DNA from 2 places in the Halomonas sp. HMF6819 genome. Region 2 is predicted to be linked to the other one. Evidence: predicted binding sites of a transcription regulator. Region 2 holds the regulator's gene; the other holds the start of a gene.
What was found. The regulator LexA, encoded in region 2, represses DNA repair genes until DNA is damaged. The targets are predictions, from matches to a motif close to TACTGTNTANNTANACAGTA.
Positions count from the first base shown of each region.

Region 1 (15,722 bases), on a different contig from region 2:
CCTTGTCCGCGATCTCGAGCACGTCCTCGAGGGTCACCGGCTCGAAATAGAGGCGATCCGAGGTGTCATAGTCGGTAGAGACGGTTTCCGGGTTGCAGTTGACCATGATGGTCTCATAGCCATCATCGCGCATGGCAAAGGCGGCATGGACGCAGCAGTAGTCGAACTCGATGCCCTGGCCGATACGGTTCGGCCCGCCACCGAGCACCATGATTTTCTGGCGATCAGAAACGTCCGCTTCGCACTCCTCTTCGTAGGTGGAGTACATGTAGGCGGTGCTGGAGGCAAATTCGGCGGCGCAGGTGTCGACCCGCTTGTAGACCGGGCGAATGCCGGCGCTCTGGCGGGTCTGGCGGAACGCTTTCTCGCTAACGCCGAGCAGTTTGGCCAGCCGCGCATCGCCGAAGCCCTTGCGCTTGAGGCGGTAGAGCTCCTGAGCGGTGAAATCAGTCAGGGTGCGCTTGGCGACCGCCTGCTCGGTCAGGATCAGGTCCTCGAGCTGGACGAGGAACCAGCGGTCGATATTGGTTAGCGCGAAGACCTCTTCCACGCTCATGCCGGCGCGCATGGCATCCGCCACGAAGAAGATGCGCTCGGCGCCGGCGGCCTGCAGCTCGCCCTTGATCTGCGCCATCGCCTCATCGGAAAACTGCTCGAAAATCGGGTCGAGACCGTCGTTACCGGTCTCCATGCCGCGCAGCGCCTTCTGCAGCGACTCCTGGAAGGTGCGGCCGATTGCCATCACCTCGCCCACCGACTTCATCTGGGTGGTCAGGCGATCGTTGGCCTGGGGGAATTTCTCGAAGGTGAAGCGCGGAATCTTGGTGACGACGTAGTCGATGGACGGCTCGAAGGAAGCCGGGGTCGCACCGCCGGTGATATCGTTTTGCAGCTCGTCCAGGGTATAGCCGACGGCAAGCTTGGCAGCAATCTTGGCGATCGGGAAGCCCGTGGCCTTGGAGGCCAGCGCAGAGGAGCGCGACACCCGAGGATTCATCTCGATGACCACCAGGCGCCCGGTTTGTGGGTCCATGCCGAACTGGACGTTGGAGCCGCCGGTTTCGACGCCGATCTCGCGCAGTACCGCGAGGCTCGCGTCGCGCATGATCTGGTACTCTTTATCCGTCAGCGTCTGGGCCGGGGCCACGGTGATCGAGTCGCCGGTGTGCACGCCCATGGGGTCGAAGTTTTCGATCGCGCAGACGATGATGCAGTTGTCGTTCTTGTCCCGAACGACCTCCATCTCGTACTCCTTCCAACCCAAAAGCGACTCGTCGATCAGAAGCTCGTGGTTGTTGGAGAGCTCGAAGCCGCGGGTACAGATCTCCTCGAACTCTTCCTTGTTGTAGGCCACGCCGCCGCCGGAGCCGCCCATGGTGTAGGAGGGGCGAATGATGGTCGGAAAGCCGAGCTCCGCCTGAATCTCCCAGGCTTCATCCATGGTGTGGGCGACTTTTGCCTTCGGACACTCGAGGCCGATGCGCTTCATCGCCTGGTCGAACAGGTCGCGGTCTTCGGCCATATTGATGGCGTCGGCGTTGGCGCCGATCATCTCGACACCGTGCTTTTCGAGCACGCCGTGCTTCTCAAGATCCAAAGCGCAGTTGAGCGCGGTCTGGCCGCCCATGGTGGGCAGGATGGCGTCGGGCTTCTCCGCCTCGATGATCTTCTCCACCGCCTGCCAGGTGATCGGCTCGATGTAGGTAGCGTCCGCCATGGCCGGGTCGGTCATGATGGTGGCCGGGTTGGAGTTCACCAACACGACCCGGAAGCCTTCCTCGCGCAGCGCCTTGCACGCCTGGGCGCCGGAGTAGTCGAATTCGCAGGCCTGGCCGATGACGATCGGGCCGGCGCCAATGATGAGAATGGTGTTGATATCGGTACGCTTGGGCATAACGGTTCCCGCAAAAAAGTGGCGATGAGCAGCGAAATAAACGGTTAAAGCGCCGGACGGATCAGCGGCGCGCCTGCATCAGGTCGATGAAGCGATCGAACAGCGGCGAGACGTCCTTCGGGCCGGGGCTCGCTTCCGGGTGACCCTGGAAGCTGAACGCTGGGCGGTCGGTGCGCTCGATGCCCTGCAGCGTGCCGTCAAACAGCGAGCGGTGCGTGGCGCGCAGGTTCGCCGGCAGCGTCGCTTCGTCCGCGGCGAAGCCGTGGTTTTGGCTGGTAATCATGACCGTGCCGGTGTCCAGATCCTGTACCGGGTGGTTGGCGCCGTGGTGGCCGTGGCTCATCTTCACCGTTTTTGCACCGCTTGCCAGCGCCAGCAGCTGGTGGCCCAGGCAGATGCCGAACACCGGGGTGTCAGTCTCGAGCACGTCCTGAATCGCCTTGATGGCGTAGTCGCAGGGCTCCGGGTCGCCGGGGCCGTTGGCCAGGAACACGCCGTCCGGGTTCATCGCCAGCACCTCGCTGGCCGGCGTCTGCGCCGGCACCACCGTCAGGCGGCAGCCGCGGGCGGCCAGCATGCGCAGGATGTTGAACTTCACTCCGTAATCAAACGCCACCACGTGATAGGGGCGCTCACCGGTCGTGGTATCGGCGTAGCCCGCGCCCAGGGTCCACTCGCCTTCGCTCCACTCATAGGCCTCCTTGCAGGAGACTTCCTTTGCCAGGTCCATGCCCTTGAGCCCCGGAAACGCCTTCGCGGCCGCCAGCGCTCGCTCGACGGCGTCGTCGCCTTCGGCATCAACCCCTGCCAGAATCGCACCGTTCTGCGCGCCCTTGTCGCGCAGAATGCGCGTCAGACGGCGGGTGTCGATATCGGCGATTCCCAGCACGTTCTGGCTTTCAAGATACTCGGACAGGCTCTGCTGGCTGCGAAAGCTGCTTGCCATCAGGGGCAAATCGCGAATTACCAGCCCCGCCGCGGCGATGGAGGCGGACTCCACGTCTTCCGCGTTGATACCGGTGTTGCCGATATGCGGGTAGGTGAGCGTGACGATCTGGCGGGTGTAGGAGGGGTCGGTAAGAATTTCCTGGTAGCCGGTCATGGCCGTATTGAACACCACCTCCCCGCTCGTGACGCCGTCAGCGCCGATGGCAATGCCGTGGAACACGCTGCCATCTTCCAGGGCCAATATCGCGGGTTTGCTCAATGCGGGGTTATTCAAGGCTCGTTCTCCCATGCTGGTGGGAGCCTGTGGGCGCAGGCTCGGCGATCCGGTGTCGGCGTTTGCGGGCAAACGTCGGGTCGTAAAAAAGCGGGACGAAGCCGATAAATTAAAAATCGGTTTCATCCCGCTTGTTGTTCTTGCGTGGCAGGGCCATGTGATACGAACGGCTTTCGAGTGAGGCCAGTGCAACAAGCGCAGCGCTTCGCCGTTTAGTTCCTACTCACATGTCTATCGCCCGGCCAAAATTTTTGGAATGTTACAGCATTTTCGCCGCTCGGGCTAGCCCCTTTGGCCGCCGCGTTGGCTCAAACGTCCGCCAGCCCCAGCACGTCCTGCATATCGAAGCGCCCGGCATGTTGGCCCGCCACCCAGCGCGCGGCGCGCACCGCGCCCTTGGCGAAGGTCATGCGGCTCGAGGCCTTGTGGGTGATCTCGATGCGCTCGCCTTCGGTGGCGAACATCACCGTGTGCTCGCCAACGATGTCGCCGGCGCGCACGGTGGCAAAGCCGATCTCGGTGTCGGTGCGCGGCCCGCACTGGCCGACGCGCTCGAACACGCCGTGTTCCTTGAGCGTGCGGTCGAGGCTTTTCGCGATTACCTCGCCCATCCTGATGGCAGTGCCGGAAGGCGCATCGACCTTGTGGCGGTGGTGCGCCTCGATCACCTCGATGTCGTAGCCCTCGTCACCCAGCGCCCGGGCGGCGGTTTCCAAAAGCTTCAGCGTCAGGTTCACGCCCACGCTCATGTTGGGAGCGAAGACCATCGCCACGCGGTCGCGATAGCCATCGAGCGCGTTGAGCTCGTCATCGTTCATGCCGGTGGTGCCGATCACGATCGCCTTGCCGTGCTCGGCGCAGAACGCAAGATTCGAAAGCGTCACTTGAGGGGCGGTGAAGTCGATCAGCACGTCGAAATCGTCCTTGATCGCATCGAGTGAGTCGACGGCGGCCACGCCGCACTTGCCGGTACCGGCCAGCTCGCCGATATCGGCGCCGACCAGCGAGCTTCCCGGCTCGAGGATACCGCCGGCAAGCGTTGCGCCCGCATCTTCATTTACGGCGTTGACCAGCGTGCGGCCCATGCGCCCGGCCACGCCTACGATGGCGACTCGCGTCATGTGATCTCCTTGAGGGCGCGCGTGCGGCCCGGGGTTGAGTGAAATGGCGCGAGTATAGCAAAAACGCCCGACGCCGGGCTCAGTTCTCCCAGACGACTTCCAGCGTCTCGTCTTTCGCCATACGCACGAGGTGGTTCTCGACTACACCTTCGAGCTGGTCGAGCGAGACCTCGTCGAGGGTCTCGATGGACACCGAGAGCTTGTCGGCGTCGGCGTGCATCAGGCAGGTGCCCTTCTCCGGAAAAACGATTTTGGCATCGCTTTCGGTGTATTCGACCTCGAGCTTGTGCGACCAGTGTTTGCAGAGGCGGTTGATCAGGCGTCCACCGGACTCGGTGGCAATTTCGGCGCGGGAAATCGGCATGTAGCTCTCCTTGAACAAGAAACATTCACATTATCTTACTTTCACCGCCGTCGATACACGCGGGGCCGGCCGACGGCCGTGCAACGAATCGTTGCGCCATTTAGAACAGTTTAGCGCCAGACTCTGTACAGCCTCGGCGGATTTCTCGATAATGCCGTCATGTAAATGCGAATCATACCCAGTTTACCGGGTCATTCGGAACGTCGAACGACTGTTTGGGTCACTCTTTCATCCTTACTCTGTCTGCGGAAACCGTCCATGAACGTCACTTTTTCAAAGCCCACGGTTTTAAAGCCCGGCCTATTAACGTCGCTGACGCTAGCCACAGCGCTTGGGGCAATGCCGGCGCTGGCCGACCCCATCGACGTCGTGGACATCGCCGGGCGCAACGTGACCCTGGATGGCCCCGCCGAGCGCGTCATTCTGGGCGAAGGGCGTCAAATCTACCTCCTTGGCCTGCTCGAGCCCGAGGCGCCGTTCACCCACGTAGTGGGCTGGCGAGAGGACTTCTCCCAAGCGGATCCGGACAACTACGCCCGCTACGCCGAGCGCTTTCCCGAGATGGCCGACATCCCCACCTTCGGCGGCTTCAAGGACGGCACCTTTGACGTCGAGCAGGCCGCCTCACTCTCGCCGGACGTGATCTTCATGAATCTCGAGGCGAAGGCCGCCACCGAAGACGCCGGCTACGACGACAAGCTCGCCGAGCTCGACATCCCAATCGTCTACGTCGACTTTCGCGAAGATCCGGTGGCCCACACCATCCCCTCGATGCGCCTGATCGGTCAGATCATGGGCGACGACGACGCCGCCGAAGCGTTCATCGACTTCGCCGAGGAGCAGCTCGCCCGAGTAACGGACGTCATCGATGAGGCCGACCCGGCGCGGCCGAGCGTGTTCATCGACCGCGCCGGCGGTTACTCCGACGAGTGCTGCATGAGTTTTGGGCCCGGTAACTTCGGCGAGTACGTCGAACTCGCCGGCGGCAGCAACATCGCCGACGGCATCATCCCTGGCAGCTTCGGCACGCTCAACCCGGAGCAGATCATCGCCGCAAGCCCGGAACACGTCGTGGTGACCGGCGGCAACTGGGACGCCTACGTGCCCGGCGGCGCCTGGGTCGGTATGGGCCCTGGTGCTGACATGGACGCGGCGCGCGACAAGCTTGAAGCGCTGACCGAGCGCACCGCGATGACCGGCGTGCAGGCAGTGGCCGATGGCAACGTGCACGCCATCTGGCACCAGTTCTACAACAGCCCCTACTACTTCGTCGCGATCCAACAGCTGGCCAAGTGGCTGCATCCGGCGCTGTTCGAGGATCTTGACCCGGAAGCAACCATGGAAGAGCTCCACGAGCGCTTTCTACCGATCGACTATGAACCCGGCTACTGGATTTCCCTGAATGATGAGTGACAGCGCCGTGGCCTCGCCGACGACTCAAGGGCGCAGCCACTACAAAAGCCAGGTCGTGCGCCGCCAGCTGATTCTTGCAGCGCTGGTGGTCGCGCTGTTTTTCAGCCTGTGCGTCGATCTGGCGCTCGGGCCGGCGCGCTATAGTCTCACGGAGGTCATCGCCGCGCTGCTGACACCATCAAACGTCAGCGATCAGGCGCGGGTGATTCTCTGGGAGATTCGCATGCCGGTAGCGCTTATGGCGCTGGTGGTCGGCGCGAGCCTGTCAGTGGCCGGTGCGCAGATGCAGACCATTCTGAGCAACCCGCTGGCAAGCCCCTTTACCCTGGGCATTTCCGCCGGCGCGAGCTTCGGCGCCGCACTAGGCCTGGCCTTTGGCGTGGCCATCGTGCCCGCCGCCATCGAGTTCGTGGTGCCGATCAATGCCTTCGTCATGGCGATGTTCACGGCGTTTTTGATCCACGCGCTGAGCCTCAAGCGCGGCGTCACCGTGGAAACTATCGTGCTGCTGGGCATCGCCATGGTATTCATCTTCAACTCACTCATGGCGCTGATTCAGTTCTTTGCAAGCCAGGAAGCCGTGGCCGCGGTGGTGTTCTGGACCATGGGCAGCCTGACCAAGGCGACCTGGCCCAAGTTCTGGATTGCGCTTGGGATACTGGCCGCCATCCTGCCGCTTCTGGCGCGCCACGGCTGGGCGCTGACCGCCATGCGCCTGGGCGACGCCAAGGCCGAAAGCATGGGCGTCAAGCCGCGCTCGCTGCGTTTGGAAGTGCTGGTGCTGGTGTCACTGCTTTCTGCGGTGGCGGTGGCGTTCGTCGGCACCATCGGCTTTATCGGGCTGGTCGGGCCTCACATCGCGCGCATGTTGGTGGGCGAGGATCAGCGCTTTTTCCTGCCGGGCTCGGCGCTGTGCGGCGCGCTGATCCTCTCGGTGGGCTCGGTAATCTCAAAACTGGTGATTCCCGGCACGATCATACCGATCGGCATCATTACATCCCTGGTCGGCATCCCGTTTTTCCTGTTTCTGGTGCTCAATCACAAGAAGGCGTCATGGTGATTCGCTCATGGTAACTCTCAAGCTTGACGGCATATCTGCTCGCTACGGGCGGCGCACCATCGTCGAAGACATCACCACGCCCCGCTTTCAGGGCGGCCAGGTCGTCGCGCTGCTGGGCCCCAACGCGGCGGGCAAATCGACGCTTTTTCGCCGCATTCTGGGGCTGGTGGACGGCAACGGCACGGTCAGTATCGACGAGACGACCGCCGAGCGCCCGGTAGCCTACATGCCCCAGGACACCGGCGCGAAGGCAGTTCTGAGCGTGTATGAATCGGTGTTGCTGGCGCGCATGCAGGGGCGAAGCCTGAAGGTACAGCTAGAAGATCTCGAGCAGGTGGACCGGGCGCTTGCGGAGCTTGGCATCGCCTCGCTCGGCGGGCGCGATATCGGGGATTTGAGCGGCGGCCAGCGCCAGCTGGTGAGTGCCGCCCAAGCACTGGTGCAGGAGCCGGAAATTCTGATGCTCGACGAGCCCACCTCTGCGCTGGACTTGAACCGCCAGATCAACCTGCTCACCGTGCTGCGACGGCTGGCCGACGAGCGCGGTATGCTGATTCTGGTCGCGCTTCACGACCTGGGCCACGCGCTGCGCTTCACCGACGCCGCCATGGTGCTGGACTATGGCCGTCTGATCGCCTGCGGCCCCACCGAGGAAGTGATTACCCCCGCGCTTCTGCGCCAGGTCTACCGGGTGGCGGCGCGCATCGAGCCCTGCTCGAAGGGCCGCCCCCAGCTCATCGTCGAAGAGGCCGTTTGAAGCGCCGGCCTTCGAGCGAGGCCAGCGCTACGCCGGCCAGCATCAGCGGCAGCGCCAGGAGGAAGCCGCCGGAGATGGGAATGCCGAACAGCACCCAGTCCGCGGCGATCGGCCAGACCAGCGCCACGTACTCGAAGGGGGCGAGCTTCGACACCTCGGCATAGCGAAACGCCAGCGTCATGGCGATATGCCCCGCCCCGCCGAATAGCCCCGAGAGCACCAGCAGAGCGAATTCGGTATCGGTCAGCTCGGCCCACCCCAACGGCCACGTGGCAAGCCCAGCAAGCGACGACACCACGATGAAGTAAAACGCGATGGCGCCGGCGGTTTCGGTGCGCGATATATGGCGAATGGTGAGCAAGGCGCCGGCCGTCAAAAGCGCCCCGGCGGTGCCGAGTGCGTAGCCCAAAAGCCGCCCGTCGCCGCTACCCGCGCCCAACTGAGGCACGACCAGCACCGCCATTCCCGCCAGCGCCAGCGCGATCGCCCCCATGCGGTAGAGCGAAAACTTCTCGCCCAGCAGCAGCACACCCCCCACCGCCATGAAAATCGGCGATAGCTGAACCAACAGCGTGGCCTCCGCCACCGGCAAAAACGCCACCGCCGAGAACGAAAAGAACATCGCCGCCGCCCCGAGCCCCGAACGCAGCAGATGCCCAAGCGGCCTCCGAGTCGCAAGCCCCTGAGGAAACTCCCGGCGAATCGCCAAAAAGATCACGATCGGAATCAGCGCGAACAGCGAGCGAAAGAAGATGGACTGGCCCACCGGCACCGTATCGCTCACCGCCTTGATACACACGAACATGCCGGTGAACATCACACCCGAAAGCACGCGTAAGAAAATGCCCAGCCCCGGGCGATCCTGTAATCCAGTCATGACCGACTTCCTCGAAAACAAAAAAAGTCCCCGGTGGGCACCGGGGACTTCGTACGCTAACGGTGAACGCCTCGCGACGCTACCGGAACCGTTGCGCCATCGCAAAGGGCCTGGCTGAACCCCTAAGGCTTCATCTCTTCAAAGAACTTCTTCACGCTGTCGAAGAAACCGGTTTTCTTCGGCGAGTGGCTGTGACTGTTGCTGTCGTCGAAGCTCTTTTGGAGCTGGCGCAGCAGGTCCTTTTGCTCTTCGTTTAGGTTCACCGGGGTCTCGATCACCACCTTGCAAAGCAGATCGCCCGGGGCGCCGCCGCGAACCGGCTTCACGCCCTTGCCGCGCAGGCGGAACAGCCGGCCGGTTTGGGTTTCCGGCGGAATCTTGAGCTTCACGCGGCCGTCGAGCGTCGGTACTTCCAGCTCGCCGCCGAGCGAGGCGTCGACGAAGTTGATCGGCACGTCGCACTGCAGGTGCTTGCCGTCGCGCTGGAAGATCGGGTGCGACTTGATCGCCACCTGCACGTAAAGATCGCCGGCCGGGCCGCCGTTCACACCAGACTCGCCTTCACCGTTCAGGCGAATGCGGTCGCCGGTGTCCACGCCGGGCGGAATCTTGACCGAGAGCGTGCGGGTTTCGCGCACGCGGCCTTCCGCGTTGCACTTGTGGCACGGCACCTTGATCTGCATGCCGGTACCGTGACAGGTCGGGCAGGTCTGCTGCACGGCGAAAAAGCCCTGCTGCATGCGTACCTGGCCCATGCCCTGACAGGTCGGGCAGGTGTCCTTGCTGGTGCCGGGCTCGGCGCCGTCACCGTCGCAGCGATCACAGGTGACATGACGCGGCACGCGAATGTCGACGGTGGTGCCGGCGACCGCGTTTTCCAGATCGAGCTCCAGGTTGTAGCGCAGATCCGAGCCGCGCGCTGGCGCATTGGGCCCGCGACGACGCCCGCCGCCACCGCCGAAGATGTCGCCAAACACGTCGCCGAAGATATCGCTGAAATCCCCCGCGCCGGCACCGCCGCCGCCAAAGCCGCCTCCGCCCTGACCGTCGACACCGGCATGGCCGAACTGGTCATAAGCGGCGCGCTTCTGCTCGTCGCTGAGTACTTCGTAGGCATCGGATACGTCGCGGAATTTCTCCGCGGCGGTTTCGTCATCCGGGTTACGGTCAGGGTGGAATTTTTGCGCCAGGCGGCGGTAGGCCTTTTTGATCTCTTTCTGATCGGCCCCTTTTTCGACACCCAGGACTTCGTAGTAATCGCGCTTGGACATGGGTCCTACGCCTCCTGGTTAGGGTATGCTCTTGACGGTACGAACCGTGATCATCGTTTTGGTCCTGGAAACAGCAACGCGGGAGCTGGCTCCCGCGTTGCTGCGATCCTTACAGAAAGAGCGTTTACTGCTTCTTCTGCTCGTCGTTGACTTCTTCGTACTCAGCGTCGACGACGTCGTCTTCCGGCTTGGATTGGGCCTGTTCGCCTTCCTGACCTTCCGCTGCCTGAGACGCATCCGCCTGCTCGGCATACATCTTCTGGGCGAGCTGGCCAGAGGCTTCGGTCAGCGCATCCAGTTTCTTCTGAATGTCGTCCTGGTCATCGGTCTTGACCGCCACTTCCAGGTCGCTGATGGCGGTTTCGATGTTTTGCTTCTCTTCATCGGTCGCCTTGTCACCGGCTTCTTCCAGCGTCTTGCGCGTGGCGTGAATCATGCCGTCGGCCTGATTACGCAGCTGCACGAGTGCTTCGAACTTCTTGTCTTCGTCGGCGTGAGCCTCGGCGTCGCGCACCATTTGCTCAACTTCTTCGTCCGACAGGCCGCTGGAGGCCTTGATGACGATGGACTGCTCTTTACCCGTCGCCTTGTCTTTCGCAGAAACGTTCAGGATACCGTTGGCGTCCAGATCAAAGGCAACTTCGATCTGCGGTACACCGCGCGGTGCCGGCGGAATGTCGGCAAGATCGAAACGACCGAGCGACTTGTTCTGCGAGACCTGCTTACGCTCACCCTGCACGGCGTGGATGGTCACGGCCGTCTGATTGTCATCCGCGGTGGAGAAGGTCTGAGTCTTCTTCGTCGGGATGGTGGTGTTTTTCTCGATCAGCGGGGTCATGACGCCACCGAGGGTTTCGATACCCAGCGTCAGCGGCGTTACGTCGAGCAGCAGCACGTCTTTCACGTCGCCACCCAGTACGCCGCCCTGAATCGCAGCACCTACGGCCACGGCTTCGTCGGGGTTGACGTCCTTGCGCGCTTCCTTGCCGAAGAAGTCAGCGGCTTTCTGCTGAACCAGCGGCATACGGGTCTGACCGCCGACGAGGATGACGTCGTCGATTTCAGATGCGGAAAGACCGGCGTCTTTCAGCGCCATCTTGCACGGCTCGAGCGAGCGCTGAACCAGCTCTTCGACCAGCGACTCGAGCTTGGCGCGCGTCACTTTCACGTTCAAGTGCTTCGGACCGGTGTTGTCTGCGGTGATGTAGGGCAGATTCACATCGGTTTGCTGGGCGCTTGAGAGCTCGATCTTGGCCTTCTCGGCGGCTTCTTTCAGACGCTGCATGGCCAGGTTGTCGCCGGAGAGGTCGATGCCGCTGTCAGACTTGAACTGCGAGACCAGATAGTTGATCAGCGACAGATCGAAATCTTCGCCGCCCAGGAAGGTATCGCCGTTAGTGGCGAGTACTTCGAACTGGGTTTCGCCGTCGACGTCGGCCACTTCGATGATAGAGATATCGAAGGTACCGCCACCCAGGTCATACACAGCGATGGTCTTGTCGCCGCGCGACTTGTCCATGCCGTAGGCGAGTGCGGCAGCGGTCGGCTCGTTGATGATGCGCTTGACGTCGAGACCGGCGATGCGGCCGGCGTCCTTGGTTGCCTGGCGCTGGCTGTCGTTGAAGTAAGCCGGTACGGTAATAACCGCTTCAGTAACCGTTTCGCCGAGGTAGTCTTCGGCGGTCTTCTTCATCTTCTTGAGCACTTCCGCGCTGACCTGCGGCGGTGCCATTTTCTTGCCTTTGACTTCGACCCACGCGTCGCCGTTATCGGCTTCGGCGATCTTGTACGGCACCATCTTGATGTCTTTTTGAACGACGTCGTCCTTGAAACGACGGCCGATCAGACGCTTGATGGCGTACAGGGTGTTTTCCGGGTTGGTGACCGCCTGACGCTTGGCGGACTGGCCGACCAGCGTTTCACCATCATCGGTGTAGGCGATAATGGAGGGCGTTGTGCGGCCACCCTCGGCGTTTTCGATGACCTTGGCGCTGTCGCCGTCGAGAACCGCCACGCAAGAGTTGGTGGTGCCCAGGTCAATACCAATAATACGTCCCATAGCAAAAACCTCGAATTCGGTGGTGACAAAAACTGTTGCAATCGGTCTGCGGTGATTACCGCGGGTTGGCCTTTATCTGGGGGCCGCCATGAACTTTTCAAGGGGGGAATTTGCATTATCCCCCAACTCGACTAGCCCGCTTTCTGGCTGACCACGACCATCGCCGGGCGCACCAAGCGGCCGTTGAGCAGATACCCCTTCTGCACGACTTCCATTACCGTGTTGGGCTCGAGTTCCGGGTTGGGCACCATGGTCAGGGCTTCATGAACCTGCGGGTCGAAGGGCTCGCCGTTGGGCTCGACGCTCTCGACGCCGAACTTGTTGAGCACGTCGAGCTGCATCTTGAGGGTCATGGATACGCCTTCACGGTGCGCATCAGAGGCATCCTCTTGCATGCTTTCGAGCGCTTTTTCCAGGCTATCCACCACCGGCAGCAGCTCCTTGACGAACTTTTCGAGGGCGAACTTGCGCGCTTTTTCCGCTTCCGCTTCGGCGCGGCGGCGCACGTTCTGGGCCTCGGCAGACGCTCTGAGCGACTGATCCTTCGCCTCGGAAAGACTCTGTTCGAGCTCCTCGACGCGGGCCGCCAGCACTTCGGCTTCCGGGTTGCTCACGCCTTCATCGAACGCCTCGGTACCTAGCGGCGACTCGTCGTCCAGCACGCCTTCGAGATCACCCTCGACCAGGCGCTCTTCGTCCGCCTGCTCGGTTACCTCGGCTTCCTGCTCCTGGCGGGCCAGCTCGTCATCGATCGGGGTTTGCGGTTCTTTCGCCATGCCGTACTCCTGAATGCGGTCGCGGCGCTTGAGCGCCCGCTGGTTGAGATGAACGGTTTGAGATAAACGGGTTTATTAATGCGTATGCACGCTATATGGGGGCCTTGTTTGGCATCTCAAGGGGCATTGAAGTGAGTTATCGACTACTGTATAAAACATCAATAATTGTATAAGCATCCAGTTTCTATAGAGCCCTGCCTGGGAGGCCCTATGCTGACGCAGCTCGTCATTCAGGATTACGCCATCGTTGACCGTCTGGAACTCGATTTGACCGACGGCATGACCGCCATCACCGGGGAGACCGGGGCGGGTAAATCCATCCTGCTCGGCGCCCTGGGGCTTTGCCTGGGCGAGCGCGCTGAGGCGGGAAGCGTGCGCCACGGCCGTGAACGCACCGACCTCTCGGCCAGCTTCGATATCGCCCGCCTGCCCGCCGCAGCCGAGTGGCTCGAGGCGCGTGAGCTCTCCTCTCAGGAGTGCCTGCTTCGCCGCGTGGTGACCGCCAGCGGCCGCTCGAAGGCGTGGATCAACGGCCAGCCGGCGACCATCGCCGATCTCAAGGCACTCGGTGAGCTTCTGATTCAGGTTCACGGCCAGCATGCTCACCAAGCGCTGATGCGCGAAGAGACCCACCTGGCGCTTCTGGACGACTACGCCGGGCTCAAGGGCAAGCGCCAGGCGCTGGCCGAAACCTTCAAGGAGTGGCGCGCTGCCCGCGCACGACTTAAAAAGCGCAGCGAAGCAGGTAGCGAAGTCGAGGCACGGCGCCAGCTCTTGCGCTATCAGGTCGAGGAGCTCGACCAACTGGCGCTTGGCGAAGGCGAGCTCGAGGTGCTCGAAGAGGAGCAGTCCACGCTTGCCCACGCCGAGGAAACCCTACGCGAAACCCAGTTCGCCGTGGAGTGCTGCGAAAGCGACGACGCCGGCGCGCTTTCACTCCTCAACCAGGCGCACGCCCGGCTCAGCGCTCTGCCCGGTAGCGACAAGGGCGTGCTGGCCAACACGCTGGCCATGCTCTCGGATGCGCGTATTCAGGTCGAAGAGGCCACTGGCGAGCTCGCCCGCTTCGCCAGCGCCACGGAGCTCGACCCGGAGCGCCTGACGTGGGTCGACGAGCGCCTGGCGGATGTCCACCGCATCGCGCGCAAGCATCACGTCGCCCCGGAAGAACTTTTCGCACTGCACCAGTCGTTGGCCCGTGAAGTGGCCCAGCTGGAGGCGAGCGATGAAGATATCGAGGCGCTGAGCAGCCAGGTCGCCGAGTACCGCGAGCGCTACCGTCAAAACGCCCGGGGGCTTTCCGAGGCGCGCCAAAAAGCCGCCGGCAAGCTGGGCAAGGAAGTGCAGCAGCAGCTCGCGTTTCTGGCCATGGGCAAGGCGCGCTTCGAAGTGGCCGTCTCGAGCCGCGAGACGCCCACTCAGGACGGGCTGGACCAGGTACAGTTTTTGATCAGCGCCAACCCGGGGCAGCCGGCCCGCCCGCTGACGAAAGTCGCCTCCGGCGGTGAGCTTTCGCGCATCAGCCTGGCGATCCAGGTGGCCGCGGCCAGCCACTCCACCATTCCGAGCCTGGTGTTCGACGAAGTGGACGTGGGCATCTCCGGCGCCACAGCGGAGATCGTCGGCCAGCTTTTGCGCCGGCTGGGTGAAAAGGGCCAGGTGATGACCGTCACCCACCTGCCCCAGGTGGCTGCCCAGGCCCACCAGCATCTGCATATCGAAAAGCAGGCCAAGCGCGACAGCACCCTGACGCATATGGCGCTGCTCGACGAAAAAGGCCGGGTGAGCGAGCTGGCGCGCATGCTGGGCGGAGTCAAACTCTCGGAGCAGACGCTGGCCCACGCCCGCGAAATGCTCAATGCAAGCCAGCGCCCGCCGCACTGACAGCGGCGTTCGATAAAAACCAAAACGCCCCAGCCGCGATCGCGGCTGGGGCGTTTTTTTGGCGTGCACCGTTTTTATTGTATAGCCGGTGCCGGTAGCGCTGTGCGTATCAGGACTTGGGACGCACGTAGAGCACTAGCGCGTGGTCGATCAGCTCGAAGCCGTGCTCTTCGGCGATCTCCTGCTGACGGCGCTCGATGACCTCATCGACGAACTCGATGATCTCACCGCTTTCCAGGCACACCATGTGGTCGTGGTGGTCTTCCTGGGTCATCTCGAACACCGCATGGCCACCGTCGAAATTGTGACGAATCACAAGGCCGGCCGACTCGAACTGAGTCAGTACACGGTAGACGGTCGCAAGCCCCACATCCTCGCCCGCATCGATCAGTGTTTTATACACTTCTTCTGCGCTAAGGTGGTGTTGGCCCGAAGCATTTTCGAGAATCTGCAGGATCTTGACACGCGGCAGGGTCACTTTTAGCCCGGCTTTGCGTAGTTCATGGTTCTGATCGGCCATGGTTGCTCTTCGCAGTAACAGGTTAGGTCGGGTATCATCGACCGAAACCACGATAGTGAAGAACAGGCCCAAATGCAAAAATTGACTCGTATCATCACGCTTTCCGTTGCCCTGACCGTCGTCAGCGGCTGCAGCTACGTCGGCGTTTACAAGCGCGACATCCCCCAGGGCAATCTGGTGACCCAGGAAATGGTCAGCCAGCTACAGCCGGGTATGACCCAGGAACAGGTCACCTACGTCATGGGACGCCCGCTTCTGGAGGCGCCCTTTGACTCCCGCGAGTGGGACTACGTCTACCGGTTGGATAAGGCGTACGCCGGGGTCGAACAGCGTCGCGTCACGCTGACCTTCGATGACTCAGGTCGGCTCGTGAACATCGAGCAGCAGGGCGATCTTTCCCGCTCACCGTCGGTCAGCGCCAACCGCGGTGCCGGCCCGGCGCCTGAGGCCGAAAACCCGCTGATGCCGCTCTTAACGCCGAATCAGCAAACGCCGACGCCAACC
Region 1 covers NZ_JBIQVY010000006.1:97,283-113,004, reverse strand. Annotated here, with positions in the region: gene carB (carbamoyl-phosphate synthase large subunit) at 1-1,894, opposite strand, end outside; gene carA (glutamine-hydrolyzing carbamoyl-phosphate synthase small subunit) at 1,956-3,101, opposite strand; gene ACGLWX_RS15930 (hypothetical protein) at 3,130-3,297, shown strand; gene dapB (4-hydroxy-tetrahydrodipicolinate reductase) at 3,425-4,237, opposite strand; gene ACGLWX_RS15920 (DUF2218 domain-containing protein) at 4,317-4,601, opposite strand; gene ACGLWX_RS15915 (ABC transporter substrate-binding protein) at 4,941-6,014, shown strand; gene ACGLWX_RS15910 (FecCD family ABC transporter permease) at 6,004-7,074, shown strand; gene ACGLWX_RS15905 (ABC transporter ATP-binding protein) at 7,082-7,831, shown strand; gene ACGLWX_RS15900 (DMT family transporter) at 7,809-8,708, opposite strand; gene dnaJ (molecular chaperone DnaJ) at 8,831-9,979, opposite strand; gene dnaK (molecular chaperone DnaK) at 10,104-12,038, opposite strand; gene grpE (nucleotide exchange factor GrpE) at 12,170-12,814, opposite strand; gene recN (DNA repair protein RecN) at 13,025-14,698, shown strand; gene fur (ferric iron uptake transcriptional regulator) at 14,808-15,218, opposite strand; gene bamE (outer membrane protein assembly factor BamE) at 15,291-15,722, shown strand, end outside.
Region 1: recN (DNA repair protein RecN) is a predicted target of LexA. The motif match lies at 12,959-12,978, and genes of this name have one in related genera.

Region 2 (15,722 bases):
CCAGACCCACCATGTCCAAAAGCGGCGTCACGCGGGCTTTGATATCGGCGCGCTTTTGGCCCATCAGCTCCAGCGGCAGGGCCACGTTGTCGAAGACCGTGCGCGTGGTCAGCAGGTTGAAGTGCTGAAAAATCATGCCGATGCGGTGGCGGGTCCGGTTGAGCTCGCGCCGATTGAGCGTGGTAATCTCGCGGCCATCGAGCGAAACGCGGCCTTCGCTGGGGCGCTCGAGCAGGTTGACGCAGCGAATCAGCGTCGATTTGCCGGCGCCGGAAAGCCCGATCACGCCGTGAATGGCGCCCTTGGGAACGGTGAGATTGACGTTTTTGAGGGCGTGGACCGCGCGGGGTCCGCTGCCAAAGGTTTTACTGACGTTACTAAGTTCGATCATGGCGTCTGCCTTTACGTGAGGCCGAAGACGGGAAGGGGCGGGGCTAAAACAAAAAAGCCACCCCGGACGGGTGGCCATCAACGCTGGACACTCCCTTTTAGCTGCACTTCACCGCCGTTGGCTGGTGGACGCCCGCAATCCGGGTATAAATCGGCGTCTATCGTCGTTGCGGCGAAAGTCTAAATAGGCCCCGACAGGTTGTCAATGTAGACCGGGTGCCGGGCGATGACCGACAAAATCGGTTGCGATCGACGCACAGACAAGCGTTTTGAGTGCCTTTATCGCGCATTATGGAGAAAGGACGCTATCGCCAACAATCGATGCAATCGCACTTTGGCCTTGCCGGCTTAAAAAGCGATAATGACGCTTTGATCCCGACCCTTGATGGTCGGGCGCCAATCAGGGGGGAGTGATGTTTACAGGTATCGTGCAGGGAGTCGCTCGCGTGGTCGAAGTGCGCGAGCTCGAGGAGTTTCGAACCCACGTGGTAACGCTCGAGGCGCCACTCAATGAAGGGCTCGAACTCGGGGCATCGGTATCCCACAACGGCGTGTGTTTGACCGTGACCGCGATCGACGGCGAGCGGGTCAGCTTCGATCTGATGCGCGAGACGCTCAGGCTGACCAATCTTGGTGCGCTGGAGGTGGGCGACTGCGTTAATATAGAGCGCGCCGCGCGCTTTGGTGATGAGATTGGCGGTCATTCGATGTCTGGCCACATCATTAGCATGGCGGGCGTCGTGGCAATTGACGAGGCGCCCAATAACCGCCGACTCTGGTTTTCGCTGCCAGCAGCGCTTGGCCGTTTCGTCTTCGAGAAGGGCTATATCGGCGTCGATGGTATCAGTCTCACCGTGGGCGACGTGCGTCCGGCCGGCGATCGGGTGGAGTTCAGCGTCAACCTGATTCCCGAAACCCTTGAGCGCACGGTATTGGGTGAGCGCCTGCCGGGGTCTTGGGTGAACATCGAAATCGACCCGCAAACCCAAGTGATCGTCGAAACCGTCGAGCGGGTGCTGGCAGCGCGGACGTAATGCCGTAGTGGCTCAGGGCGCGCAATAGAGTGGTCGTATCGAAGGCCGGGTTTGACCGAACGGTTAATGGATGGCCTGAAGCTTGCTAGACAGTGAGTGACAACATAATGGCGGGCTTGCCCGCACTCATGAGCGGCGCACTACCGGCTCGCATCGGTTTGGGGCTTTCGGTAGACTGTGCGGCTTTTCTTGGCAAAGGGCGCAGGGAACATAACGATATGAAGGGTCTGGATAACTATTTCAAGCTCACTGAGCAAAACACCAGTGTCAAAACCGAGGTGATTGCGGGCGTCACCACGTTTTTGACCATGGCCTACATCATCTTCGTCAACCCGAGCATTCTGTCGGAAGCGGGGATGGACTACGGCGCGGTGTTCGTGGCGACCTGTATTGCCGCTGCCATCGGCTGTTTCGTGATGGGGCTCTGGGCCAATTACCCCATTGCGCAAGCGCCGGGCATGGGCCTTAACGCCTTCTTTACCTACGGCGTGGTGCTGGGAATGGGCTACACTTGGGAGGCGGCGCTCGGCGCGGTGTTCCTGTCGGGCTTGACCTTCTTTTTGCTGAGTATTTTCAAAATTCGCGAGTGGATCATCAACTCCATTCCCATGTCGTTGCGCCTGGGCATCGCGGCGGGGATCGGGCTGTTTTTGGCCATGATCGCGCTGAAAAACGCCGGTATCGTCGTGGAGAACCCGGCAACGCTGGTGTCGCTTGGCGATTTGACCCAGCCGTCGGCCATCTACGCGATGGTGGGCTTTTTTGTCATCACCGCACTTGCGTACCGAAACGTCACCGGCGCGGTGATGATCGGTATTCTCGGCGTGACCGTGGTGTCGATGCTGCTGGGCCATAACCAGTACGGTGGGCTGATGTCAATGCCGCCGTCCATCGCGCCAACCTTTATGGCGATGGATCTTGCGGGCGCGCTGGACGTGGCGATGCTCAGCGTCATCTTCGCCTTTTTGTTCGTGGATTTGTTCGACACCTCCGGCACCCTGGTCGGCGTTGCCCACCGCGGCAAGCTGTTGGACAAGGACGGCAAGCTTCCGCGCATTGGACGCGCGATGATGGCGGACAGCACCGCCTCCATGTCCGGCGCTGTGCTCGGCACCTCGACCACCACGAGCTACATCGAATCCACCGCGGGCATCGCCTCCGGCGGGCGCACGGGCCTCACCGCCGTGGTGGTCGGCGTGCTGTTTTTGATCAGCCTGTTCTTCGCCCCGCTTGCTGGCTCCATTCCGGCCTATGCTACCGCTGGCGCGCTTTTGTACGTAGCGGTGCTGATGGCGGGAAGCCTGGCCCACGCCAACTGGGAAGACGCCACCGACGCCGCCCCAGTGCTGATCGCCGCGCTCGCCATGCCGCTGACGTTCTCCATCGCCGACGGGATCGCCCTTGGGTTCATCAGCTTCGTTGGCATCAAAACGCTCTCCGGGCGCTTTGCGGATCTCAATCCGGCGGTGGTCGTGCTGGGGCTTCTGTTCGCAGTTAAATTCTTCTTTTTCGGCTAGGCTCGCGCCTGGCCTTTTACCAACCCATGAGAGACGCGATGAGCATCTACGGCGACTACATCAAGTCCGTTATTCGCACGGTTCCCGACTGGCCTGAACAGGGCGTCAATTTTCGCGACATTACCCCTTTGCTGCAAAACAGCTCGGCCTTTCGTAAACTGATCGATAGCTTCGTACACCGCTATCAGGACATGGATCTGGATGCCATCGCGGCGATCGATGCGCGCGGCTTCATCATCGGCGCGCCGCTGGCCTACGAGCTTGGCTGCAGCTTCGTACCGGTGCGCAAGAAGGGCAAACTGCCGTTCAAGACCATTAGTGAAACCTACACGCTGGAGTACGGTCACTCCGAAGTAGAGCTTCACGCCGATGCTTTTGAGCAGCAGGATCGCATTTTGCTGATGGACGATCTGATCGCCACCGGTGGCACCATGCTTGCCGCCGCCAATTTGATCCAAAGAAGCGGCGGTCAGGTCGTTGAAACCTCGACCATCATCGATCTGCCGGAGCTTGGCGGCTCGCAAAAGATTCGCGACGCGGGCTTTAGCGTGTTCGCAGTATGTTCCTTCAACGAAGACGAGTGACGCCCCCATGAGCAGCGAACGCTACCATCAGCATTTTACGGTGTCCTGGGACCAGCTTCACCGCGACGTGCGCGCCCTTTGCCACCAGCTCATCGAGCGCGACTTCAAGGGCATCGTTGCGATTACTCGGGGCGGGTTGATTCCGGCCGCGCTGATCGCCCGCGAGCTCAACATCCGACTGATCGATACGGTCTGCATCAAAAGCTATGACCACATGGATCAGGGCGGACTTGGCGTATTGAAAGGCGTCGATCATGACGGCGACGGCTGGCTTCTGGTCGACGACCTGGTCGATACCGGCAAGACCGCTCGCGCGGTGCGCGAAATGCTCCCCAAGGCGCACTTCGTCACCATTTACGCCAAGCCTGACGGACGCCCGCTGGTCGATCAATACCTGACCGAAGTCGGCCAAAACTGCTGGATCCAGTTTCCCTGGGACATGGGCGTTGCCTATGTCGAGCCGCTCGCCGACCAAATCAAAAAGTGAGATGAGATGACCGACCCTTTACCGAAAGAGTGGAGTCAGTGGCTGGGCCAGGAGTTCCAGGCCGATTACATGGCCTCGCTCAAGGCGTTTCTGGCCGAAGAGAAAGCGGCGAAAAAGGTGATCTACCCGCACTCGTCGAACTGGTTTCGCGCCTTCGAGCTTACGCCGCTTTCTCAGGTAAAGGTCGTCATTTTGGGTCAGGACCCGTATCACGGGCCCAACCAGGCCCACGGGCTCTGCTTTTCGGTCATGCCCGGGGTGCCGGCGCCGCCATCGCTGGTCAATATCTATAAAGAGCTTGAAAGCGATGTCGGCTTCACCCCGGTCAATCACGGGTTTCTCGAGGCCTGGGCCAAACAGGGCGTGCTGCTTTTGAACACTGCGCTGACCGTCGAGCGCGGAAACGCCGCCTCGCACCGCGGTAAGGGGTGGGAAGGCTTTACTGACGCGGCGATCAAAACGGTGAGTGAACACGCCGAGCCTTGCGTTTTCCTGCTGTGGGGTAGCCACGCGCGGCAGAAGAAAGCGCTGATCGATCAGTCGCGGCATTTGATTCTGGAATCGCCGCACCCGTCGCCGCTGTCGGCCCATCGTGGCTTTCTGGGTAATCGGCACTTTTCCCAAGCCAACCGTTTTCTGGAAGAGCAGGGGCGCGCGCCGATCACCTGGCAATTGCCCGCGACCCCTTAACCTTGTTCCCGGTTGCGGGTAGAATAGCGCGCAATTTTGCGCCGGCCGGGCGCTTTTAAACCCTGCAGTGAGGTAGTTCCATGAGTGTTTACGCCATTAATCATCCGCTCGTCCAGCACAAGTTGGGCCTCATGCGGGAAGGGGGTCTGAGCACCAAGAGCTTTCGCGAACTGGCAGGGGAAGTAGCCAAACTGCTGACCTATGAAGCGACCAAGGATCTCGAAATCGAGGATCATGAGATCGAGGGCTGGAACGGCGAGCGCATCAAGACCCAGCGCTTGAAGGGCAAGAAGGTCACCGTGGTGCCGATCCTGCGCGCCGGCCTGGGCATGCTCGAAGGCGTCACCGACCTGATCCCCAGCGCCCGGGTCAGCGTGGTTGGGCTTTATCGCGATGAAGAGACGCTCCAGCCGGTCCCCTATTTTTCCAAGTTCGCCAACGATATCGAAGAGCGCATGGCGATCGTCATCGACCCGATGCTCGCCACCGGCGGCTCGATGATTGCCACGCTCGACATGCTGCGCGAGCGCGGCTGCGAAAGCATGAAAGTGATCGTGCTGGTCGCGGCGCCGGAAGGGATCGAGCGCGTGCGCGAAGCGCACCCGGATATCGATATCTACACCGCCTCCGTCGATGAGCGCCTGGACGAGAACGGCTATATCGTGCCTGGGCTGGGCGACGCCGGCGACAAGATCTTCGGAACGCGCTGATCGCGTTTCATACCATGCCCCTTGCGCTTTGCGCCGGGGGCTTTTTTTTGGGTGGCGACTGCAAGCCGCTCTATACCGCACACGACAACGCCGGTGCCCGTCGGGTGCCATGAGTACGTTAAGGAACGTAATATGAGTACCGTTTCATCCCGTGAGTCCTGGCCCAGAACGCTTCTGACCGGCGCGCAGATGCTCTTCGTGGCCTTTGGCGCGCTGGTGCTGGTGCCGCTTTTGACCGGCCTGGATCCGAGCGTGGCGCTGTTTACCGCTGGCGTCGGCACGCTGGTTTTTCACGGCGTGACCCGTCAAAGCGTGCCGGTGTTTCTGGCGTCATCCTTTGCCTTTATCGCGCCGATTCAGGGCTCGATTGCCCACTTTGGCGTATCGGCGACGATGGGCGGGCTGATTGCTGCGGGCCTAGTTTATACCGTTATCTCTCAAATCGTTCGATTAAAAGGGGTGGGGTGGCTGAATCGACTGTTACCGCCGGTCGTGGTGGGGCCGGTGATCATGGTGATCGGCCTTGCTCTGGCGCCAACGGCGGTCAGTATGGCAGTGGGGGATACCAGCGATAACATTGACTACGGTCAGGCGATCTTTCTCTCCATGGCGAGCCTTTTCGTCACCCTGATGCTGGCGGTGTTCGGCCGCGGGCTTTTGCGCCTGGTGCCGATCATGGGCGGGGTCGTCACCGGCTATACGCTGGCGCTGATCATGGGTGTGGTCGATTTCACGCCCATCCTCGAGGCGGCCTGGCTGTCGGTGCCGGCCTTCACCGCGCCGAGCTTTCACTGGGCAGCGATTCTGTTCATGATTCCTGTCGCGATCGCCCCGGCGGTCGAGCATATCGGCGACATGGTGGCGATCGGCTCGGTCACGCGGCAAAACTATCTGGAAAAGCCCGGCCTGCACCGCACGCTATTGGGTGACGGCCTGGCCACCATGGTAGCAGCGCTGTTTGGTGGCCCGCCCAACACGACCTACTCGGAAGTCACCGGCGCCGTGACGCTCACCCGCGCGTTCAACCCGATCTACATGATCGTCGCCGCGGTGTTGGCGATTGTGCTGGCTTTCATCAGCAAGCTCGGCGCGCTGTTGCTGACCATTCCCGGCCCGGTCATGGGCGGTATCATGACGCTGCTGTTCGGCTCGATCGCGGTGGTGGGCATGAACACCCTGGTGCGCGCCGGGCAGTCGCTGACCGAGCCGCGCAATCTGGTCGTTGTGTCGTTGATCCTGGTCTTCGGCATCGGCGGTATGCAGTTTGGTGGCGGGCAGTTCACCCTTCAGGGCGTTAGCCTGGCCGCGCTGGTCGGCATCGTGCTCAACGCCATTCTTCCCCCGGAAAAAGAGCTCGCCTAGGCGGGCATGGAGAGGCTCTTGCAACCCAACGATGCGCCGTTTCCGGTGTTGGGCGTGGCGGCCTGGAGCGGAACGGGCAAGACGACGCTTCTGACCGAGCTCTTGCCGCGGCTCAAACAGGCCGGTTTGAGCGTGGGCGTGATCAAGCACGCCCATCACGCCTTCGATATCGACAAGCCCGGCAAGGATAGCTACCGGCTTCGCGAAGCCGGCGCCGCGCCGATGCTGGTGGCATCAAACCAGCGCTACGCGCTGATGCAGGAGACGCCGGCGCAGGCGCCAGAAGGGCCGGATCTTGCGCACCTACTGTCACTGATGGCCGCGCACGCCCCCGATTTGGTGATCGTCGAAGGCTTCAAGGCCTGGCCGCTTTCAAAGCTCGTGCTCTACCGCGATGGCATTGGAGAGACATCGATTCTGCAAAGCGATCATGTGGCTGCAGTGGCGCTCAAGGGCGAGGCCGGTGAGGGCCTTGACGCTTCTATCCCGCGGCTAAACCTTGATAATATCGACGAGATCGCGCGCTGGGTGATCGAATGGACCCGCGCGCACCGTGACGAGGGCACCGCAATGACCAAGGGTAACGACATGCAGCTGACGCATCTGAACGCCCAAGGCGAAGCCAATATGGTGGATATCGCCGATAAAGAGGAGTCCCGCCGGCAAGCGGTGGCGTCGGGGCGCATTGTCATGGCGCCGGCTACGCTCAAGCTCTTGAGCGACGGCGAGCTTCCCAAGGGAGATGTGCTGGCCACGGCGCGCATCGCCGGTATTCAGGCGGCCAAGCGCACCGCTGAGCTGATTCCGCTGTGTCACTCGCTTTCGCTTAGCAAGGTGAGCGTCGACTTTTCGCTCGATTTCGAAAACGGCGCGGTCAACGTCGAGGCGCTTTGCCGGCTCAGCGGGCGCACCGGTGTCGAAATGGAGGCGCTGACCGCCGTGTCGGTGGCGTGTCTGACGCTTTACGACATGTGCAAAGCGGTCGACAAGGAGATGCGCATCGAGGCAATCCAGCTCGAGAGCAAGCAGGGTGGGGTGCGCGGCGACTACCGGCGCCAGCAGGGGCCGATCGTCACCGGCGAGGGCAACCCGGGCGAGGTGAGCGTAGGCGAGCGCTGCGCCGTATCGCCCTGCGTGCGGGTCAAGTTTCTGGCCGAGCTGCGCGAGCAGGTCGGCGAGAGCGATTTGTCACTTTCGCTGGCCGAGCTTGATAGCCGCGACGTGGCCGGGCTCAAGGCGTACCTGAAGGCTCGCGATGCGCGCTTTTCCGCACTGGCGGACAAGCGCACGCTCTGCGCTGTCAATCAGGTGATGGCCAACGATAGCGCGCCGATCACCGATAAGGATGAGATCGCCTTTTTCCCGCCGGTCACCGGAGGCTGAATGCAGACGCCATCACGGGATCAAGCGCTAGCGCCAAGCCCAGAGTCACCGCCTGTTCATATTAGTGTACAGCACGAGGCCTTCGCCCTCGATGAGGGTTACGAGGCGCTCATCGAACATCGACAGGATGTGGGGGCGCTGGTGAGCTTCACCGGGCTCGTGCGCGACTTCAACGAAACGCCGGACGTCACGGGGCTGACCCTTGAGCACTATCCGGGCATGACCGAACAAGCGCTTACCGATATCGCGGTGGAGGCCGCTTCGCGCTGGGCGCTCCAGGGCTTGGTAATCGTGCACCGGGTCGGGCACCTGCGCCCGGGGGATCCGATCGTACGGGTGGTGGTCGCAAGTGCCCATCGGCGCGACGCCTTCAGCGCCTGCGACTTCATTATGGATATTCTCAAGACGCGCGCGCCTTTCTGGAAAAAGGAGCATTCGCGCCAGGGCGATTACTGGGTGAAGGAGCGCACAAGCGACGTTGACGACGCCGCGCGCTGGTAGAAGGTGGAAGATGGGCTACCCGGCTCAGGCGCCGGGCGGCTCGGTCGCCATGATCTGAAGGTGCACCTCCGGCAGGTGCTGGCAGTGGTTGCCCAGCCAGTGAACCAGCCCCGGCGTCAGCGCCTCTCTGAGCTCGGAGAGGGTGTCGACTTCGATCTCGTCGAGCCGCTCGTCGAGCCAGTCGCTAAAGCTCTCTTCGTCGATGGGGCTGGCGCCGCTGGCGTCGAGCATCAAACGGCCGATGCGCTGCCAGCCGGTGTCGGTGGCGCACACCGGCAGCGCCAGAAACAGCGTGCCGCGCCGCGCGCCGCTCGAGTGGCCATCTGCAAGGCCTGGGTGGGGCGTGACGCTGTTTTGATCCACCACCTGGGGCAGCTGCGGATGGCGCGCCTCGACGCGTAACCCTTCGTTGTCCAGGCACAGCATATCGCCGTTGACCGGTGCCAGCGGCGCCTTGATACCGAGCTCTTCCGCCAGCGCCTGGTGCGCCTGCTGGTGCACCGTTTCGCCGTGAACTGGCAAGAGTGCGGCGGGCCGGACCCAACGATAAAGCGTTTTGAGCTCCTCCTGGGCGGGGTGGCCGGTGGCGTGAAGCTCCGGGTGGTTGTTCTCGTCGAAAAGCTTCACGCCGAGCTGGGTGAAGCGCTTTTTGAGCGCCGCGATCGGGCGCTCGTTGCCGGGAATCGCCTTGGCGGAGAAAATCACGTTATCTCCGGCTTCCAGGTCCATGAACGGGTGGCGCCCCTGGGCCAGGCGCTGCAGCGCGGCGCGCGGCTCGCCCTGGCTACCGGTGGCGATCACCACGACTTCGTACGGCGGCAGATAGCCCAGATCCTGAGGCGGCACCAGCGGCGGGAAGTCGTCGAGATAGCCAAGGCCGCGGGCCACGCCCACCATGCGCTCCATCGAACGTCCCATCAGGCTCACCCGGCGCCCGCTTTGGGCCGCCGCCTGGCCGATCGCCCACACCCTGGCCAGGTTGCTGGCAAAGCAGGAGACCACCACACGCCCGCGGCACGCCTTGAGCGTTTGCGTCAGCGCGTTGGCCACCGCGCCTTCGCTGCCGGCACTTCCCGGAAGCGGCGCGTTGGTCGAATCACCCACCACCAGATCCAGCGGCGCCAGCGCCTGAAAGTGCGCCGGGTTGACGCTCGGGCCGATCAGCGGCGTCGGGTCGAGCTTCCAGTCGCCGGTGTGCAATACCCGGTAGCCGCCGGCGAGCATCATGATCGCGCAGCTCTCGGGAATCGAGTGGGTCATCAGCAGATAGCGTAGCGTGAACGGGCCTTCTTCTAGGGCATCGTTGGGCTCGATCACGCGAATCGTGGCGCTGGAAAGATTGTGTTCGGCAAACTTGTGGCGCAGTAATCCGGCGGCCAGGGGGGTGGCGTAGATTGGGCACTGCCATTTGGGCCAAAGCCAGGCGACCGCACCGATATGATCCTCGTGGCCGTGCGTGATATAGAGCGCTTTAGGGGTAATCTCGAGTTCGGCCAACGTAGCGGTGCTGGGTACCTGCAGCGGGGCGCTGGGAAGGTCTTGGCGAATCATCATGCCGCAATCAATGGCGATCCAGTGACCATCGAAACCATAAAGCGTCAGGTTCATTCCTATTTCACCGCAGCCGCCAAGCGGCAAGATGCGCAGGGGCGGGCGGCGGCGGGGTCGAAGTTGAACGCGAGATGGATCCATTGATTTTGAACAGCCTGAAAAGTAAGACTTTAACTATACGGTAAGGCGGGGGCGGCTAACAATCCTGACAGTGTTCCCGATCGTCGCTTGCGCTACACTAACGCCCCCAAGGCCTAAACGGCCCTTGACGACCCCGTCGGGTCGCGTCTTCAAAACGCGTATCAAGAGTGTATTCATGTCGCATTATTACCGTTTAGTAGTTTCCTGCCCCGATCAGGTGGGCATCGTGGCGCGCGTATCGAGCTTCATCGCTCAGCACGGCGGCTCCATCACCGAGGCGAGCCAGCACTCGGATCTGCAAACGGGCCGGTTTTTCATGCGCTACGAAATTCTCGCCGATTCCATCGGTATGAGCGCGGTTGAGCTCGAACAGGCGTTTGCGCCCATCGCCAACGCGTTTTCGATGCAGTGGGCACTGGTCGATACCCAAAAGCGACGCCGGGTGGTGATCATGGTATCGAAAGAGTCTCACTGCCTGGTCGATCTGCTTTACCGCTGGCAGGCCGGCGAGCTCGACTGCGACATCGTGGGAATCATCTCCAACCATCCGGACATGCGCGCGCTGAGCGAGTGGTACGGCATCGATTACCATCACATTGCGGTCGACCCCAGCGACAAGCAGCCGGCGTTCGATGCGGTGCAGCGCCAGGTCGAGACGCTGGAAGCGGACTGCATCGTACTGGCGCGCTACATGCAGATTCTGCCGCCGGCGCTATGTAGCCACTACGCTGGGCAGATCATCAACATCCACCACAGCTTTCTACCGTCGTTCGCGGGTGCCAAGCCTTACCATCAGGCGTTCGAGCGCGGCGTGAAGCTGATCGGCGCGACCTGCCACTACGTGACCGAAGAGCTCGACGCCGGCCCGATCATCGAGCAGGATATCCATCGCGTGAGTCACTGCCACACGCCGACGGATCTGGTGCGCTTTGGTCGCGACGTGGAGAAGTCCGTACTTGCCCGCGGGCTCAGGTGGCACCTGGAAGATCGCGTGCTGATCGATGGCAACAAGACGGTCGTCTTCAACTGATACCGAAAAAGAAACGACGAAGGGGTACGCAAAGTGCCCCTTTTTAATACGCGTTTTAGACGGAGGATTCTGGCTGCGTAGCGACGGCTAACACGGTGCTGTGCCGGGCAGCCCTGCGCGAGGGCGCTGTGAATACTTCCCTGTACGCTACTTACGCCATCCTTGGCGTAAGACCCTCGCTCCGGGCTGCCCGGCACGTTAGAGAGGGCAGTCTCTCGCCGTATAATTCAGCTTAACCCAGCGCCTGGCCGCTGCCGCCACGAATCACGCCGACGCCGACGCCTTCGATATCGAGCTGCTGAGTGCGAAGGTCGATTTCGATCGGCGCGAAATCGCTGTTCTCGGCGTGCAGCGTGACCTGGTGGCCGTCGCGGCGAAAGCGCTTGACGGTGACTTCGTCTTCCAAACGCGCTACGACGATCTGGCCGTCGCGCACCCGCTCGGTGCGGTGTACCGCTAGCAGATCGCCTTCGAGAATGCCGATATCCTTCATCGATAGCCCGCGAACCCGCAGCAGGTAATCCGCCTTGGGCGTGAAGTACTCCGCCGGCAGCGGGCAGTAGCGGTCGATATGCTCGGCGGCCAGAATCGGGCTGCCCGCGGCGACTTCACCGATGATCGGAAGGCCCATGGTCGAGGATTCGATGCTTTCGCTGGCATCAGCGGTGGATTCCGGCGCCTCGACGCCTTCCTGATTGGGCAGGCGGATGCCGCGCGAGGTGTGGCGAATGATGCGGATGGCGCCCTTGCGCTCCAGCGCGCGCAGGTGCTCTTCGGCGGCGTTGGGCGAGCGAAAACCCAGCGCCTTGGCGATTTCAGCGCGGGTGGGTGGGTAGCCGTACTCGTTCATGGTCTTCACGATAAAATCGAATACGTGCTGCTGACGTACGGTAAGAGGACGAGGCATGGCTGACTCCGGGGTAAAAGGTAACTATGAAAAATGACTAAAATATATGTGTTTAAGTATACAGTATGTTCCTCTGTCCAGTATATGACTCAAGCCACGGATTATAAAGCCGTTCGCCTTTAAAAGAGGGCATATCAGGGGTTTGGGCGATTGAGCCCGGGGTTTTAATGGCCTACTATTTCGCGATGTTTTAAACACTCGTTTTTCTGGAGGGCGCCATGGCGCAGTCTGATACCGTCACGCGTATTCTGGATACGGCGGAGGTGCTGTTCGCTGAGCGCGGCTTTGCGGAAACCTCTCTACGTAATATCACCAGCAAAGCGCGGGTGAACCTCGCCGCGGTGAACTACCACTTCGGCTCGAAAAAAGCGCTGATCCAAGCGGTATTCGCGCGCTATCTCGACCCCTTCAGCCAACGCTTTCACGAAGCGCTGGACGAGCTACACGCCCGCTACGGCGATGACGAGATTCCCCTCGAAGTGCTGCTCGAAACCATGGCTACAACGGTGTTGACCGTGCCGGCCGAGCGTAATAGCTTGAAAGTGTTCATGCGCTTGTTGGGGCTCGCTTACAGCCAGGCCCAGGGCCATCTTCGCCGCTATATCCAGGAGCAGTACGGCGACGTTTTCACTCGCTTTGTCGAGCTCGTTCGCCGCGCAACGCCAGGTTTGCCCGATGCTGAGCGCTTTTGGCGGCTGCACTTCATGCTCGGCACGGTGATCTTTACGCTCTCCGGGCTCGATGCGCTGCGCGACATCGCCGCCAAGGAGTACAACGAGCAGGTGTCGGTGCGCGATCTGGTGCGCCGGCTGCGCCCGGTGGTCGTTTCCGCCATGAACGCGCCGTTGCCCCCGGCGCTCGAGGAGGCCCATCATGATCACGCCCATTCTGGCTGAGCTGCCGCCCGCAGAGGCGCCATGGCTTGAAATCGACCTCACCGAGCAGTGCCTTCGCGCCTGGCAGGGCACGTGCGTGGTGCACGAGTGCGCGGTGTCGACTGGCGAAAACGGCGTGGGGCAAAACGAGGGCAGCGGCCAAACGCCAAGCGGCTGGCACTACGTGCGCGCCTCGATTGGAGCGGGGCTTGCCGAGAACGCGGTGTTTCGCGGGCGCCGCTTTACCGGTGAAGTCTTCACGCCCGCTTTGGGCGAACAACACCCGGAGCGCGACTGGATTTTGACGCGTATTCTTTGGCTCTGTGGGCTCGAGCGCGGAGTCAACCGTGGCGGATCAGTCGACTCTCAGCGCCGCTATATCTACCTCCACGGCACGCCGCCGGATGAGCCAATGGGCGTTGCGGCGTCCCACGGCTGCGTTCGCCTGAGAAATCGGGACCTGCTTTGGGTGTTTGACGTTGCCGTGCCGGGTACACCGGTTTGGCTCCATAGCTGAGACGCGAGCCGCCAGTTTTGTTTGAGCGCGGCGATCGACTAGAATGACCGCCCGTTTTGCTGGATAGATGCCGATGACGCAACCGCTTGGCCCGGTCATGCTCGACCTCGAAGGGCCCTTTATCACGCGCGCCGAAAAAGCGCTTCTGGCCGATACCGCCGTTGGCGGGGTGATCCTGTTTGCACGCAACGTCGAAAGCGCCGAGCAGGTCCGCGCGTTGTGCCAAGACATCCGCCGCATTCGACCCGACCTGCTGCTGGGTATCGACCAGGAGGGCGGGCGCGTCCAGCGCATCAAAACCGGCGTGACGCGCTTGCCCGCCATGGCGCGCATCGGCGAGCTTTACGCCGAAGACCCGGAGCAGGGTGGGCAGCTGGCAAGCGACACCGGCTGGCTGTTGGGCATGGAGATGGCGGCCTGCGGGCTCGACGTGAGCTTCGCGCCGGTGCTCGATGTCGAAAGCGGAGTGTCGAGCGTGATCGGCGATCGCAGCTTCAGCACTGATCCCGAACACGTCGCCGCGCTTGGCGCCCGCTTCATCCAGGGGCTACACGAGGCGGGTATGGCTGCCATCGGCAAGCACTTTCCAGGCCACGGCGGTATCGAAGCCGACACCCACCTGACGCTTGCCGAAGATGCCCGCCCGCTTGCCGACCTCAAGGCCCGCGATCTGGTGCCGTTTATCCGTCTGGCGTCCCAACTTGATGGCGTCATGCCTGCCCACGTGGTCTATTCGGCGTTCGATTCGCGCCCGGCCGGGTTCTCTCCCGCCTGGCTTGGGATGCTCAGAGAATCGCTCGGTTTCAAGGGCGCAATTTTTTCTGATGATCTCACCATGGCCGGGGCCCACGTAGCGGGCGGCCCCGTTGATCGCGCCCAGGCGGCGCTGGCGGCGGGCTGCGACATGCTGCTCGTATGTAATGATCGCGACGCTGCGCTCAAGGTGGTGGGCCACTGCCAGGCGCTCGAAAACAAGCGCATTGGTAAGCTGCGCTACGCGCGTGCAAGACCGGATCTTCAGGCGCTCTCTGCGCTCAAGCGCTGGCGCCGCACCAATGCAAGGCTTGGCGAGCTCGTCGATTAACGCACTTCGCTCCAGATTCAACTTTTCCATTTAACTCTTGAAGCGCGGATGGCTGATCGCGCTTCGTTTTTTTGATACCAACCGCCGGAGCCCCACGATGGCCAAACTCGATAAAGAAGCCCTCGAATCGCTGGATTCGATGCGCGAACTGATGGATAACGCCGACTGCCTGATCACCCAGGCGCAGGTCGAAGAAGCGCTGGACCGCATGGCAGAGGCCATCACTGCGGATCTGGGCGACAAGCTGCCGGTGTTTTACTGCGTGATGAACGGCGGACTGATCACCACCGGGCATCTGCTGACGCGCCTGGGCTTTCCGCTGGAAGTGGATTACCTGCACGCCACGCGCTATCGCAACGAGCTGCGCGGCGGCGAGCTTTTCTGGCGCGTCTCGCCGGAGGTGCCCATGGCCGGGCGCCACGTGGTGATCATCGACGACATTCTCGATGAAGGCGCCACGCTCGCCGCGATTTTGAAGTATTGCGAAGAGGCCCAGGCGGCCAGCGTCACGACCGCGGTGCTGGTCGACAAGCAGCACGACCGCAAGGCCGCGCCCGGCCTCAAGGCCGACTACTGCGGCCTCGAAGTGGCGGATCGCTACGTGTTCGGCTTCGGCATGGACTACAAGGGCTACTGGCGCAATGCCCCGGGAATCTTTGCGCCCAAGGGGCTGTAGGGCGTTTTCGATCGCGCTGTTTAACGCGGTGAGAAGCGCCGCGCCAGCCCCGTTTCGGCGATCATGCGCGTCGAGATCTCCTCGATCGAGAAGCGCGTGGTGTCGATGAACGGAATGCTCATCGCCCGGTAGAGCGAGGCCGCCTGTTCGACTTCCTGCACACACTGATCGATCGAGCTATAGCGGCTGTTGGGGCGGCGCTCGTTACGAATCGCCGAGAGCCGTCGCGGGTCGATGGTCAGCCCGAACAGCTTGTGGCGGTGCGCGGCGAGTACCTTGGGTA
Region 2 covers NZ_JBIQVY010000005.1:35,915-51,636, reverse strand. Annotated here, with positions in the region: gene ACGLWX_RS14475 (methionine ABC transporter ATP-binding protein) at 1-391, opposite strand, end outside; gene ACGLWX_RS14470 (riboflavin synthase subunit alpha) at 804-1,424, shown strand; gene ACGLWX_RS14465 (NCS2 family permease) at 1,643-2,941, shown strand; gene ACGLWX_RS14460 (adenine phosphoribosyltransferase) at 2,980-3,525, shown strand; gene gpt (xanthine phosphoribosyltransferase) at 3,533-4,012, shown strand; gene ung (uracil-DNA glycosylase) at 4,019-4,702, shown strand; gene upp (uracil phosphoribosyltransferase) at 4,783-5,412, shown strand; gene ACGLWX_RS14440 (uracil-xanthine permease family protein) at 5,545-6,774, shown strand; partial or broken gene mobB (molybdopterin-guanine dinucleotide biosynthesis protein B) at 6,781-7,302, shown strand; gene moaC (cyclic pyranopterin monophosphate synthase MoaC) at 7,363-8,157, shown strand; gene moaE (molybdopterin synthase catalytic subunit MoaE) at 8,158-8,658, shown strand; gene ACGLWX_RS14420 (ribonuclease J) at 8,683-10,266, opposite strand; gene purU (formyltetrahydrofolate deformylase) at 10,526-11,380, shown strand; gene lexA (transcriptional repressor LexA) at 11,613-12,287, opposite strand; gene ACGLWX_RS14405 (TetR/AcrR family transcriptional regulator) at 12,506-13,183, shown strand; gene ACGLWX_RS14400 (L,D-transpeptidase family protein) at 13,161-13,679, shown strand; gene nagZ (beta-N-acetylhexosaminidase) at 13,753-14,763, shown strand; gene ACGLWX_RS14390 (hypoxanthine-guanine phosphoribosyltransferase) at 14,861-15,439, shown strand; gene ACGLWX_RS14385 (pyruvate, water dikinase regulatory protein) at 15,460-15,722, opposite strand, start outside.